3 regions of the Saccharopolyspora erythraea genome follow, and region 3 is predicted to be linked to each of the others. Evidence: riboswitches for the same ligand, from Rfam matches in the RefSeq annotation. Region 3 holds a riboswitch; each other region holds the start of a gene.
What was found. A riboswitch is a leader RNA that binds a small molecule or an ion and turns the genes downstream of it on or off. The one in region 3 is predicted to bind glycine.

Region 1: it holds a riboswitch for glycine, as region 3 does, so the genes downstream of both, gcvT (glycine cleavage system aminomethyltransferase GcvT) here and gcvH (glycine cleavage system protein GcvH) in region 3, are expected to answer to the same signal.
Region 2: it holds a riboswitch for glycine, as region 3 does, so the genes downstream of both, gcvP (aminomethyl-transferring glycine dehydrogenase) here and gcvH (glycine cleavage system protein GcvH) in region 3, are expected to answer to the same signal.

What each region holds. Positions count from the first base shown of each region.
Region 1 covers NZ_CP054839.1:1,713,245-1,718,032, forward strand. The annotation lists gene HUO13_RS07920 (acyl-CoA dehydrogenase family protein) at 1-1,135, opposite strand, end outside; gene HUO13_RS07925 (TetR/AcrR family transcriptional regulator) at 1,275-1,937, shown strand; glycine riboswitch at 2,149-2,241, shown strand; glycine riboswitch at 2,243-2,347, shown strand; gene gcvT (glycine cleavage system aminomethyltransferase GcvT) at 2,466-3,569, shown strand; gene glyA (serine hydroxymethyltransferase) at 3,607-4,788, shown strand, end outside.
Region 2 covers NZ_CP054839.1:4,401,935-4,406,722, reverse strand. The annotation lists gene gcvP (aminomethyl-transferring glycine dehydrogenase) at 1-1,777, opposite strand, end outside; glycine riboswitch at 1,951-2,054, opposite strand; gene HUO13_RS19730 (MerR family transcriptional regulator) at 2,160-2,726, opposite strand; gene HUO13_RS19725 (bifunctional nuclease family protein) at 2,971-3,447, opposite strand; gene garA (glycogen accumulation regulator GarA) at 3,839-4,303, opposite strand; gene gcvH (glycine cleavage system protein GcvH) at 4,420-4,788, opposite strand, start outside.
Region 3 covers NZ_CP054839.1:7,148,330-7,153,117, forward strand. The annotation lists gene HUO13_RS31955 (L-serine ammonia-lyase) at 1-1,180, opposite strand, end outside; gene gcvH (glycine cleavage system protein GcvH) at 1,210-1,581, opposite strand; glycine riboswitch at 1,725-1,832, opposite strand; gene HUO13_RS31965 (PucR family transcriptional regulator) at 1,997-3,553, shown strand; gene ald (alanine dehydrogenase) at 3,804-4,788, shown strand, end outside.

The DNA.
Region 1 (4,788 bases), 2.8 Mb from region 3:
TGCGGGCGATGGTGCGGCGCTGGATCTCGTCGGTGCCCTCGAAGATCCGCAGCAGCCGCAGGTCCCGGTACCAGCGCTCGACCGGCAGCTCCCTGGTGTAGCCCATGCCGCCGTGGATCTGCATGACCCGGTCGACGATCTCGTTGGCCCGCACCCCGCCGTAGAGCTTGGCGATGGACTGCGCGTGCCGGGAGTCCATGCCCTGGTCGACCTGCCAGGCGGCCTGCAGCACCAGCCAGCGCAGCGCCTCGATCTCCACCGCCGAGTCGGCGATCATCCACTGGATGGCCTGCCGCTCGGCGATCGGCTCGCCGAAGGTCTCCCTGGACCTGGCGTAGTCCATGCCCATCTCCAGCAGCCGCTCGCAGTTGCCGAGCGCCCGCGCGGGCAGCAGGTAGCGGCCCCGGCCGATCCACTGCATCGCGAGCGCGAAGCCCTTTCCCCGCTCGCCGAGGATGTTGGCGTCGGGCACCCGCACGCCGTCGAACACCAGCGCGGCGGGCTGGCGCTCCCGCTCGCCCATGATCGCGATCGGCTCGGACTTCCAGCCCATGTCGCGGTCCACCAGGAAGCAGGTGACCCCGCCCGCGGCGCCCTTCTCCTTGTCGGTGACGGCGAAGACCATCGCGAAGTCGGCGTCGATGCCGCCGGTGATGAACGTCTTCTCGCCGTTGATCACCCACTCGTCGCCGTCCTTGTGGGCGGTGGCGCGGATGTTCCTGGCGTCGGACCCGGCACCCGGCTCGGTGATCGCGAAGCAGGACTTGCGCTCGCCGGAGATGGTCGGCAGCAGGTAGCGCTGCTTCTGCTCCTCGTTGGCGTGGTAGAGGATGTTGTCGGCGTAGCCGCCGAAGCGGAACGGCACGAAGGTGCGGCCGAGCTCGACCTCGATCAGGGCCGTCATGACCGCCGACAGGCCCATGCCGCCGTACTCCTCCGGCGTCTGCACGCCCCAGAACCCGGCCTGCTTCGCCTTCTGCTGGAGCTCGCCGAGCTCGGTCGTGGTCAGCCCCGCTTCACCGGCGCGTTCGCGACGCAGGACCTCCTGCTCCAGCGGCATCAGCTCCCGCTGCACGAAGTTGCGCACCCAGTCGCGGATGTCGCGTTCGGTGTCGGAGAGGGCGAAGTCGACCATCTGGGCTTCCTTTCCCGGGAACGGGGTGCCTGCCTGGCGCCCGCCCCGACTGGCGGGGCCGTAACTAACGACGTTAGTTTTGTGGCAGCCTAAGACCGCCCCGGCGACGGCCGCAAGAGGCGACCCTTGGAGACCGACCGTGCCCAGACCCAGCAATCCCCTGCTTTCCGCCGACCGGATCCGCCGGGCCGGGCTGGAGATCATCGACGCGCGGGGACTGGAGGGCCTGTCGATGCGCGGGCTCGCCGACGAGCTCGGGGTCAAGGCGTCCTCGCTCTACAACCACGTGCCCGCCAAGGAGCAGCTGCTCCAGGAGATCGCCGACGACGTCACCGCCTCGGTCGACGTCTCCGGTTTCGAGGCCGGCTGGCCGACCGGCATCCGGACCTGGGCCCGCTCCTACCGCGCCGCTCTGACCGCGCACCCGAACCTGGTGCCCTACATCGCCTACGGTCCCGCGCGGCGCGAGGCGGCGCTGCGCCGCGCCGACGCCGTGCACGGCGGGCTGACCAGGGCGGGATGGCCGCAGCGCTACGCGACAATGATCGGCGCGTCGACGAAGTACCTGGTCGTGGGCTCGGCGATGGGGTCGTTCTCGGCCGGGTTCGTCGACGACGCCGAGGTCTACGACGAGCGCTTCCCGCACCTGGACCGCGCGCACCTGCTGCGCGGGCACGCCGCCGAGATCGACAACGACAGCTTCGAGCTGGCCCTGGCGGCCCTCATCGACGGGCTGCACCGCCTGTACCACGACCTCGTCGGCGCGGACGGCCCGCGGGAGCGGGACCGGACGGAAGGCTGAGCCGGACGGCGTAGCCGAGACGGCTCGTGAGCTGGACCAGATGGCGGTCGATCAGCAGGGCCACATGACGGTCCGAGAGCTGGGCCGGACGCGGGGTCAGGGTGGTGCCGAGAACGTTCCCGGCACCGAGATCACTCCGGCGTCCGGTTGACTGGGACACCCCGTCTACGTAGCGTCCTCGGCCAGAACGACAACCGAAAACCGCAGCCGACGACGTCGTGCGGGAGAGTCCTCACCAGGGGTGAGGCGCCGAAGGAGCAATACTCCCCGCCAAACTCTCAGGCCCAGTCACCGCGCGGCACCAGGCTGAACACGGAGAAAAGCAGGGGCGCGCGAGCGCCTCTCGCCCAAGGTGCAAGCCGCGCGTTCCGGCGCGGTGAAACTCTCAGGCCAATGACTCCGGGGAGACCGCCGACCAGCGCATGCCCGCGCGGGTCGCAGTCGAGCGGGCCCGGATAAGGTTGAGGCCGAAGTGAGCGGCCCGGCACTCGACTGCCGACCGGCGCCCACCAGGAGGAGTTCCGCACCATGTCGTCGCCCCGGCTGACACCCCTGCACGAGATCCACGAAGCGCTCGGCGCCACCTTCACCGAGTTCGCCGGCTGGCGGATGCCGCTGCGCTACTCGGGCGACGCGGCCGAGCACAACGCGGTGCGCACCGCCGCCGGCCTGTTCGACCTGACCCACATGGGCGAAATCCGCATCAGCGGTCCGCAGGCGCCAGAGGCCCTGGACTACGCGCTGGTGGCCAACGCGTCGGCCATCACCGTCGGCCGGGCCCGCTACACCATGATCTGCAACGCCGAGGGCGGCGTCCTCGACGACCTGATCGTCTACCGGCTGGGCGAGCAGGAATACCTGGTGGTGGCCAACGCCGCCAACGCCGCGGTGGTCTCGGCCGAGCTGGCCGAGCGGGTCGCCCGGTTCGAGGCGAGCCACGAGGACGTCTCCGACGACTACGCGCTCATCGCCGTGCAGGGCCCGAAGGCGGTGGACATCCTCGCGCCGCTGACCAGCACGGACCTGAGCACGGTCAAGTACTACGCCGGCTACCGCAGCGAGGTCGCGGGCGCGGACGTCATGCTCGCCCGCACCGGCTACACCGGCGAGGACGGCTTCGAGCTGTTCACCTCCCCCGACGACGCCCCCGCCGTGTGGCAGGCGCTGGCCGACTCCGGCGCCGAGCACGGGCTGCGCCCGGCCGGGCTGTCCTGCCGCGACACGCTGCGGCTTGAGGCGGGCATGCCGCTGTACGGCAACGAGCTGTCGGCGGAGCTGACGCCGTTCCACGCCAACCTCGGCCGGGTCGTCAAGCTCGACAAGCCCGGCGACTTCGTGGGCAAGGCGCCGCTGGCCGCGGCCGCCGAGAAGCCCACCGAGCGGACCCTGGTCGGCCTGCGGTGCGACCAGCGCCGCTCCCCCCGCCACGGCTACCGGGTGCTCGACGCCGGCGGAGCCGAGATCGGCGTCGTCACCAGCGGCGCGCCCTCCCCGACCCTGGGCCACCCGATCGCGATGGCCTACGTCGACCGGGAGCACGCCGAGCCCGGCACCGCCCTGCAGGTCGACATCCGCGGCACGGCCGTCCCGGTAGAGGTCGTCGCACTGCCCTTCTACCGCCGCAACGCCTGACCAGCCACCGAAGCCGAGATCCAACAGGAGGCAAAACATGTCGACACCCGGACAGTTCAACAGCGAGCTCTCCGTCGTGGACCCCGAGGTGGCTGCGGCGGTGGGTGCCGAGCTGGGTCGTCAGCAGACGACGCTGGAGATGATCGCTTCGGAGAACTTCGCGCCGCAGGCGGTGTTGCAGGCGCAGGGGTCGGTTCTGACCAACAAGTACGCCGAGGGGTATCCGGGCAAGCGCTACTACGGTGGCTGCGAGCACGTCGATGTCGTCGAGCAGCTGGCCATCGACCGGGTCAAGGAGCTGTTCGGCGCCTCGTTCGCCAACGTGCAGCCGCACTCGGGTGCGCAGGCCAACGCCGCGGCGATGTTCGCGCTGCTCAAGCCCGGTGACACGATCATGGGCCTGGACCTGGCCCACGGCGGGCACCTCACGCACGGGATGCGGATCAACTTCTCCGGCAAGCTCTACAACGTGGTGCCCTACCACGTCCGCGACGACGACCACCGCGTCGACATGGACGAGGTCGCCCGGCTGGCCCGCGAGCACCAGCCGCGGATGATCATCGCGGGCTGGTCGGCCTACCCGCGTCAGCTGGACTTCGCACGGTTCCGCGAGATCGCCGACGAGGTCGGGGCCTACCTGATGGTCGACATGGCCCACTTCGCCGGGCTGGTGGCCGCGGGGCTGCACCCGAACCCGGTGCCGCACGCGCACGTGGTCACCACCACCACGCACAAGACCCTCGGCGGCCCGCGCGGCGGGGTCATCCTGTCCGGCGACGAGGAGTTCACCAAGAAGTTCAACTCGGCGGTGTTCCCCGGCCAGCAGGGCGGTCCGCTGGAGCACGTGATCGCGGGCAAGGCGGTGCTGTTCAAGCTCGCCGCCGGTGAGGAGTTCCGCGACCGGCAGCGGCGCACCCTGGAAGGCGCGAAGATCCTGGCCGAGCGGCTGCTGGCCGACGACGCGGCCAAGGCCGGGGTCCGGCTGGTCTCCGGTGGCACCGACGTGCACCTGGTGCTGGTGGACCTGCGGGACTCCGAGCTGGACGGCAAGCAGGCCGAGGACCGGCTGCACGAGATCGGGATCACGGTCAACCGCAACGCCGTGCCCAACGACCCGCGCCCGCCGATGGTGACCTCCGGCCTGCGCATCGGCACCCCGGCACTGGCCACCCGCGGCTTCGGCAAGACCGAGTTCACCGAGGTCGCCGACATCATCGCC
Region 2 (4,788 bases), 2.7 Mb from region 3:
GGTAGGCGCGGATGGCGAGCAGACCGGCGAACTCGCCCTGGCTGCCGGCGTTGGGCTGCAGGCTCACCGCGTCGTAGCCGGTGATCTCGGCCAGCCAGCCCTCCAGGTCGGAGACGATCCTGAGCAGCCCCTCGGCGTCCTGCGCGGGCGCGAACGGGTGCAGCCCGGAGAACTCCGGCCAGGTGATCGACTCCATCTCGGCGGTCGCGTTGAGCTTCATCGTGCACGAGCCCAGCGGGATCATGCTGCGGTCCAGCGCGACGTCCTTGTCCGAGAGCTCGCGCAGGTAGCGCAGCAGGGAGGTCTCCGAGCGGTGGGTGTGGAACACCGGGTGCGTGAGGTACTCCGAGGTGCGCAGGAGACCGGTGGGCAGCGCGTCCGGGGTCTCGGCGTCGAGCTCCTCGACATCGGGCTGCTCGGGGAGCCCGAACGCCTTCCACACCGTGGCCAGCCGGGCGCGGGTGGTGGTCTCGTCGCAGCTCACGCCGACGTGGTCGCCGTCCACGCGGCGCAGGTTCACGCCCTCCCGGCGGGCGGCGGACACGACGTCGTCGGCCTTGCCGGGCACTCGAGCGACGAGCGTGTCGAAAAACTCCCGGTGCACGACCTCGACGCCGCCGCGGCGCAGCCGCTCGGCCAGCACGGCGGCCATCCGGTGCGCCCTGGTCGCGATCGCCTTCAACCCGGCCGGACCGTGGTACACCGCGTACATCGACGCCACGACCGCCAGCAGGACCTGCGCGGTGCAGATGTTGCTGGTGGCCTTCTCGCGGCGGATGTGCTGCTCGCGGGTCTGCAGCGCCAGCCGGTAGGCCTGGTTGCCGTCGCTGTCGACGCTGACGCCCACCAGCCGGCCCGGCAGCTGGCGCTCGATGCCCTTGCGGACCGCCATGTAGCCGGCGTGCGGGCCGCCGAAGCCCATCGGCACGCCGAAGCGCTGGGTGGTGCCGACGACGACGTCCGCGCCGATCTCACCGGGCGCGCGTAGCAGCGTCAGCGCGAGCAGGTCGGCGGACACCACCGCCATCGCCCCGCGCTCGTGGACCTCGGCGACGACCGCCTCCTGGTCGCGCAGCGCGCCGGAGGCGCCCGGGTAGGCCAGCAGGGCGCCGAAGAACTCACCCTCGGGCAGGCCGGAGGCTCCCTCGGACAGGTCGGCCACCACGACCTCGATGCCCAGCGGCTCGGCGCGGGTGCGCAGCACCTCCAGCGTCTGGGGCATGGTGTCGGCGTCGACGACGAACCGCGGCGACTTCGACCGCCCGGCCCTCCGGACCAGGGTCATGCCCTCGGCGGCCGCGGTCGCCTCGTCCAGCATCGAGGCGTTGGCCACCGGCACACCGGTCAGGTCGGCGACCATCGTCTGGAAGTTCAGCAGCGCCTCCAGGCGCCCCTGCGAGATCTCCGGCTGGTACGGGGTGTAGGCGGTGTACCAGGCGGGGCTCTCCAGCACGTTGCGCAGGATCACCGGCGGGGTCACGGTGCCGTAGTAGCCCAGGCCGATCATCTCGGCATGCGGGCGGCACCGCCCGGCCAGCTCACGCAGCTCGGCCAGGGCCTGCGCCTCGGTCGCGGGCTCGGGCAGCGCCAGGTGCAGGTCGCGCTCGCGGATGCCCTCCGGGACCGCGCTCTGGCCCAGCTCCTCCAGCGAGCCGACCCCGATCACGTCCAGCATGCGGGCCAGCTCGGCGGGAGCGGGACCCACGTGGCGGTCGGCGAACGGGGTGCCGTGCTCCAGTGCGGCGAGCGGGATGCGGTCATGGGTCACGTCGGTCATCGCCAAACCTCGATTTTTCGCGGCGGACACAGGGCTCGGCAGCACGGCGGGTGCTGCCCTCCCCCTCTGTCAATGTCCGCTGCGCGAACGCCTGAGAGCTTCACCCGGATCGCACCGGGCTTGCACCGTCGGCGGGGTCACCACTGCCGTGACGACCCGCTTTCCAGAGGTATCTCGCCCGCGCGGTCCGGTTGGCCTGAGAGGTTGTCGGGGAGTGGTTGCTCCTTCGGCGCCGCACCGGTGCTCTGACCGGCGCGGACTCTCCCGCGCGGGGTCTGCGATGCCGCGTAGCCTACCTGATCTGGAGGCGCGGGAGGACCCTCGCACCGCGCCCGGCCGGCCACGCACCGCATCCATCCGGCCCATCCGGCTCAGCCGGGTGTCAGCCGGTCTGGCGGTCCCGGCGGCGGCGCGCCAGCTCGTCGGTCACGGATGCGGTGACCTCCACACCGTCGGCGCGCTCCGCGGGGAACTCGTGGATGGTTCCGCTGATTTCGCGCATCGCGCCGCTGACGGCGATGCCGAAAACCCCCTGGCCGCCCTGCAGCAGGTCGACCACCTCCTCGGCGGAGGTGCACTCGTAGACGGTCGTGCCGTCGCTGAACAGCGTGATCCTGGCGAGGTCCTGCACGCCCCGGTGGCGGAGGTGGTCCACGGCGACGCGGATGTTGTGCAGCGAAACACCGGTGTCCAGCAGTCGCTTGACCACCTTGAGCACCAGGATGTCCTTGAACGAGTACAGCCGCTGGGAGCCCGAGCCCGCCGCACCTCTTATGGACGGCCCCACCAGCTTGGTGCGCGCCCAGTAGTCGAGCTGGCGGTAGGTGATGCCCGCGATCTGGCAGGCTGCGGGGCCGCGGTAGCCGACGAGCTCGTCCGGTACCGAGGCGTCCGGGAACAGCTCACCCTGCTCCGCGGCAGCATCCCGGTTGGGTGCCTCCTCGACCACGCCTGCCTCCCCTCGTCCGGCATGATGCCGACCGACCGCCAAGGCCCTGGACCGTGCGTGACTCAGGGCTGCGAACGCCCGCCGCCGCACGAGCAGGTCGCACGGGAATCACAAGCGGGCAATTCGCGTGTCTTCGACGGTAAGCCCGCCCAGGGGGGAGGTCAACGCGACGCGCGGGGAGACGACGAGGCCCCCGGCGCGACCGCGCGCCGGGGGCCCGTCCAAGCCCGCAACGGGCGCCGGCTCAGGTGTCGGCGCCGCGGAAGTCCTCCGGCGAGACCGAGTCCAGGAACTCCCGGAACTTCTCGACCTCGTCCTCCTGTTCGTCCGGGATGATCAGCCCGGCCTCGTCCAGCACCGACTCGTCGGCGTGGATCGGCACACCCACCCGCAGCGCCAGCGCGACCGAGTCGCTCGGCCTGGCCGAGACCCGCACGTCACCGTCGAAGACGAGCTCCGCGTAGAACGTGCCCTCCTGCAGGTCGGTGATGCGGACCTGCTCCAGGTCCCGCCCCAGCGCCCCGATGACGTCCTTGAGCAGGTCGTGGGTCAGGGGTCTGGCGGGGCGCACGCCCTGCTGCTCCAACGCGATTGCGGTCGCCTCCACCGAGCCGATCCAGATCGGCAGGTAGCGCTCGCCCTCGGTCTCGCGCAGCAACAGGATCGGCTGGTTGGCTGGTAGTTCCACTCGCACGCCGACGACGCGCATCTCGCTGCTCATCGTCAAATCGCCTCCTCCAGCGCGCCGGGGCGTGACGTCCTCGTCGAGGATCTCGCACCGGCGTCTCCGACGCTACCCGCGATACGGCGGACACGCCCATCCCTCGGCTGTCGATCAGCCACCGTTTTCCGCGGCCTGGCGCGCTCGGCAGGCCGAGAACCGATACCTGAGCTCACCATTGAGCAACACTCAGCACGATACACCGCCGACCGGTCCCGTAGGGGCGGTCGGAAGACCCCGAAACTCAACTGCAAACACGTGATTCGCCTGGGGTCCCGGTGCATCCGCGGGCGGTTCCGGCCGGGTCGCCGCGCGGGTGCGCGCAGTACCGCGAACGACCGGGGCGGCGCCGGTTGCTCGGCGCCGCCCCGATGCCCGCTCCTCATGCCGCCTAGCGGCCTTGTCCCCCGTCGATCGGGCCGGTCAAAAAGACCAACCGGAACTTCCCGATCTGCACCTCGTCGCCGTTGGCGAGCACCGAGGTGTCCACCGGCTCGCGGTTGACGTAGGTGCCGTTGAGGCTGCCCACGTCGACGACCACGAAGTCGTTGCCCTCCCGGCGGAACTCGGCGTGCCGCCGCGAGACCGTGACGTCGTCCAGGAAGATGTCGCTGTCCGGATGGCGTCCGGCGCTGGTGGTGTCCCGGTCGAGCAGGAATCGCGAACCCGCGTTCGGGCCGCGCTTGACCACCAGCAGGGCGGCCCCCGCGGGCAGCGCGTCGACCCCGGACGCGGCAGGCTGCTCCGCGGGCGCGCTCTCGGTGCTTTCCGGCTCCGAGAGGAAGGGCCTGAAGACCGAGGTGGTCTCCGGTGACTGCTCCGGCGGAACGTCGCCGGAGCCGCTGTTGTGGCTCACCTGAGCTCTCCTCTACGCGGATAGATCGTGCGAAGTGTCTTCCAACGTACCGTGTCGTCAACGGCGAGTTGCGCGCGAGTCCCGACAAAGGCCGAGGACACCGCCGAGATCGACGATCAGTCCTGGTCGGTCAGCTGCTGGTAGGCGTTCTCGTCGAGCAGCTGGTCGAGCGCGGCCGGGTCTGCCAGCCGGATCTCGACCATCCAGCCGTCGCCGAACGGGTCCGTGTTGACCAGGTCCGGCTCGTCGCCCAGGCGCTCGTTGCCCTTGACGACCTCTCCCTCGACCGGGGCGTAGAGCTCCGAGACGCTCTTGGTCGACTCGACCTCGCCCATGCTCTCGCCGACGCTCACCTTGCTCCCCTCGTCGGGGAGCTGGACGAAGACCACGTCGCCGAGCTGGCGCTGGGCGTAGTCGGTGATTCCGACGCGAACGGTGTTCTCACCGCTGGGCAGAACCCACTCGTGCTCGCTGGTGTACCTGAT
Region 3 (4,788 bases):
CATTGCGCTCGATGCACGGAATCTGCACCAACCCGCCGATCGGGTCACACGTCAGACCCAGGTTGTGCTCCATCGCGATCTCCGCCGCGTTCTCCACCTGCGCGGGCGTACCGCCCAGCACCTCGGCCAGGCCCGCCGCAGCCATCGAACACGCCGACCCGACCTCGCCCTGGCAGCCCACCTCGGCGCCCGAAATCGACGCGTTCTCCTTGAACAGCACCCCGATCGCGCCCGCCGCCAGCAAGAACCGCACCACACCGTCCTCATCGGCACCCGGCACGAACCGCGTGTAGTAGTGCAGCACCGCGGGCACGATCCCCGCCGCGCCGTTGGTCGGCGCCGTGACCACCCGGCCACCCGCGGCGTTCTCCTCGTTGACCGCCAGTGCGAACAGCGTGACCCACTCCATCGGATCGTCGGCCGCCGTCAGGCTCGACGCCAACGCCGCCGCCCGGCGACGCACCCGCAACCCACCCGGCAGCTCACCGGTGTTGGCGCACCCGTTGGCCACGCACTCGGCCATCACGGCCCAGATGTGCAGCAACTCCTTGCGCACCGCGTCCTCACCGCGCCACGCCAGCTCGTTGGCCAGCATGACCCCGCTGATCGACAGCCCCGACTCCGCGGTGCGCGCCAGCAACCGCTCACCCGTGGTGAACGGCCACGCGACCTCGGTGGCATCCGGCTTGATCCGGTCCGCGCCCGTGGCCTCGTCGTCCACCACGAACCCGCCACCGACCGAATAGAACACCGACGACACCAGCTCGGCACCCGAGCCGTCCCACGCGGTGAACCGCATCCCGTTCGGATGCACCGGCAACGAGCGGCGGCGATGCATCACCAGATCACGATCCACCGAGAACGCGATCTCGCGCGCCCCGTCCAACCGCAACCGGCCCGTCTCACCGATCTCGGCCACCCGCGGCGCCACCGCCGCCGGGTCCACCGACTCCGGCGCATGGCCCTCCAGCCCCAGCAGCACCGCCTTCGGACTGCCATGACCATGCCCCGTGGCACCCAACGACCCGAACAACTCGGCCTTGACCCGGCACACCTCGGACAACCGTCCCGCGGCAGCCAACCGCGCAACGAACATCGCCGCCGCACGCATCGGTCCCACCGTGTGCGAGCTCGACGGTCCGATCCCCACCGAGAAAAGGTCGAAGACGCTGATCGCCATTGATCCGTCCTCCTAGCGCCGTCGTCCGGCTACTCCCCGGTCAGTTCGGCGTACTGCTCGGCGCTGAGCACCTCGCCGGTGCCTGTGGCGCGCACCTCCAGCAGCCAGCCCGCGCCGAACGGCTCGGCGTTGACCTGGGCAGGATCGTCCACCACGGACTCGTTGATCGCCACGACCTCGCCGGTGACCGGCGCGTAGAGGTCGCTGACCGACTTGGTCGACTCCAGCTCACCGCACGTCTGGCCGGCCTCGATCTGCTCGCCGACCGCGGGAAGCTGCACGTAGACGATGTCGCCGAGCGCCTCGGCGGCGTAGGGGGTGATGCCGATGCGGACCACGTCGTCGCGGTCCTCGATCCACTCGTGCTCGCGGGTGTAGCGCAGGTTGGCGGGAAGGGACATGCGGGAGGCTCCGTCGCTGTCGAGGGCATGGCGATGCCCGGGATGGTGTGCCTCCCCCTCTGTTGCGGAACCTGAGAGCTTCACCGCGCCGTCGCGGCTTGCACCGTGGGTGCGGCGTCGGAACGCACGCTTTCCAGAGTCGCCTCGCCCGGACGGTCATGGGTGCCTGAGAGTTTGCGGGGAGTCTTGCTCCTTCGGCGCCCTGTTCTGCTGCTCGCGCGGCAGCGCAGGGGCTCTCCCGCCCGGGGTCTGCGGCCGGTATGCGGTTGTGGGTGTACCGACACGAACCATAAACGGAGCTGCCGAGCTGTCAATGGCTCCCCCACGGCCGGGCGCCCCGCGTGCGCGGCCGACCACCCGCCGGCGAGCGTGTTTAGGCTGGGAAGACGCTGGGGCCCCAACGAGGAGGCTGGTGATGCTGGACATCCGGGCGGTGATCGAGCGGGTCGGGCCGACGCTGTTGCGAACCGTGATCCTGCCCGGTTCCACCGACTGCGTCGGCGACGTCGTGATCGCCGAACCCGACCAGCCGCTGACGGTCGCCGAAGGAGACCTGGTGCTCGGCGTGGCCGTGGGCGACCGCGACGCGGCCGTGCGCCTGACGCGCGAGTGCGGCGCGCAGGGTGCGGCCGCGGTCCTGCTCAAGCCGCCTCTTTGCGGGGACCCGGCCGTCCTCACCACCGCGGAGGACACCGGGCTCGCGCTGGTGGAGGTGCGGCCGGGCACGGCGTGGGCGCAGCTGGTGTGGCTGATCCGGGCCGCGCTGGCGGGCACGGCGGTGGAGGACACCGACACCCGAAGCCCCGGTCTGGGCGACCTGTTCAAGCTGGCCGACGCCGTGGCCGACGTGGTCGACGCCCCGGTGACCATCGAGGACGCGCACTCCCAGGTGCTGGCGTACTCGGCGCGCCAGGACCTGACCGACCCGGCCCGGGTGTCGACGATCATGGGCCGCAAGCAGCCCGACGACGTGCTCGCCAAGTTCCGCGCGCGCGGCACGTTCCGGCAGCTCAGCAAGGGCAGTTCGGCGATCTTCGTGCCCGGTCAGCAGGACGGCACGCTGCCCAGGCTGGTGGTGCCGATCCGGATGGGCGGCGAGCTGCTGGGGTCGATGTGGGCGGTGGTGCCCGGCGAGGTCTCCGTGGAGCGCTCGACGGCCTTCGCCGACACCGCCCCGCTGGTCGCGCTGCAACTGCTGCGCTGGCGGGCCGTCGCCGACGCGGAGCGGCAGCGCTCGGCCGACCAGGTGCGCCAGCTGCTGGAGGGCGGCGACCGCTGGCGGGTCGCCGCGAGCGAGCTGGGGGTCTCGCACGACCCGCACCGGGTGGCCGCGATCGAGGTCAGCACGTCGGCCGAGGAGGCTGAGGGGCACCGGCTGGCGATGTGGGAGTGGATCACCCGCGGCGTCGGTCGCAGGCCGCTGGTGACCGAGGTCGGCAACGTCCTCTACGCGCTCGTGCCCGACCGGCCGGGGGCTGGCGGCTGGCCGGTGCTGCGCGACGCGCTGACCGCGGCCGAAGGCCAGGCGAAACCGCTGGTGGCGGTGGGTACGGCGGTCGGCGTCGCGGACCTGCACCGGTCGCGGTCGGAGGCCGACGAGCTGCTCGCCCTGCTGCGCGCGGGGCAGGTGCCCGACCGGCTCGCGGTGTACGAGGACCTCTGGCACCTGCTGGTGCTCAACCGGATGGCGGGCACCGCCACCGACGCCGGGGTCGGCTCGCTGGGGCCGCTGCCGTTGTTGCGGGAGCACGACCGCTCGCAGGGCACCGAGTACCTGAACACGCTGCACGCCTGGCTGCGCCACCCCGGCGACCCGCGCACGGCCAGCCACGACCTGCGCGTGCACCCGAACACCTTCCGGTACCGGATGAAGCGGATCACCCAGCTCGTCGACGTCGACCTCGACGACCCCGACGTCCGGTCCGCCCTGCTCGTGCAGCTCCTCGCCGCGCGGTGGGCCCGCCAGCGCTAGCCACCCGCACGGGTGAAACCGGGGCGACGTCGTCCCGAACCCGCCCTCCATCGGCGAAGGAGCACCGCGCACTCGCGGTGCGAGCACGGACCGCGCATCCCGCACGAACCGTGATCGGCGGCAGGGCGCTGCGGAGCACCGTTGTGCCCGCGGCACAAACCCACCTGGGCAATCTCATCTGCGCGGAATGATGCGAGCCCGGCGACGGCGGCGGATCGTGATGCGCAACAGACCGAGAAAGGATTGCGCCGTGAAGATCGCAGTTCCGCGCGAGATCAAGAACAACGAGTACCGGGTCGCGATCACGCCGGCCGGCGTGCACGAATTCACCAGCCGCGGCCACGAGGTCTTCGTCGAGGCGCAGGCGGGTGCCGGGTCGTCCATCCCCGACGAGGACTACCTCGCCGCAGGCGCGAAGGTCCTGCCGACCGCCGACGAGGTGTGGGCCGAGGGCCAGCTCGTCCTCAAGGTCAAGGAGCCCATCGCCGAGGAGTACCCGCGGCTGCGCCGCGACCAGGTGCTGTTCACCTACCTGCACCTGGCGGCTTCCTCGGAGCTGACCGAGGCCATGCTCGCCTCCGGCGTCACCGGCATCGCCTACGAGACCGTGCAGAGCGGCAACGGCAGCCTGCCGCTGCTGGCGCCGATGAGCGAGGTCGCCGGGCGGCTGGCGCCGCAGATGGGCGCCTACGCGCTGATGCGCCCGAGCGGCGGCCGCGGCGTCCTGCCGGGCGGTGTGCCGGGTGTGCACCCGGCCCGCGTCGTGGTGATCGGCGGCGGTGTCGCCGGCCTGAACGCGGCCAGCGTCGCGCTGGGCATGGGTGCCGACGTGGAGCTGCTCGACACCAACGTCGACAAGCTGCGCGAGATCGACCGCGACTTCCGCGGCCAGATCCGCACCGTGGCGTCCAACCGCTACACGGTCGAGCAGGCCGTCCGCGCCGCCGATCTGGTGATCGGCGCGGTGCTGATCCCGGGTGCGAAGGCCCCGAAGCTGGTCTCCAACCACCTGGTCTCGGAGATGAAGCCGGGCAGCGTGCTGGTGGACATCGCCATCGACCAGGGCGGCTGCTTCGCCGACTCGCGTCCCACGACGCACGACGACCCGACCTACCGCGTGCACGACTCGGTCTTCTACTGCGTGGCGAACATGCCGGGCGCGGTCCCGAACACCTCGACGCACGCGCTGACCAACGTGACGCTGCCGTACGCGCTGCGCATCGCCGACAACGGGT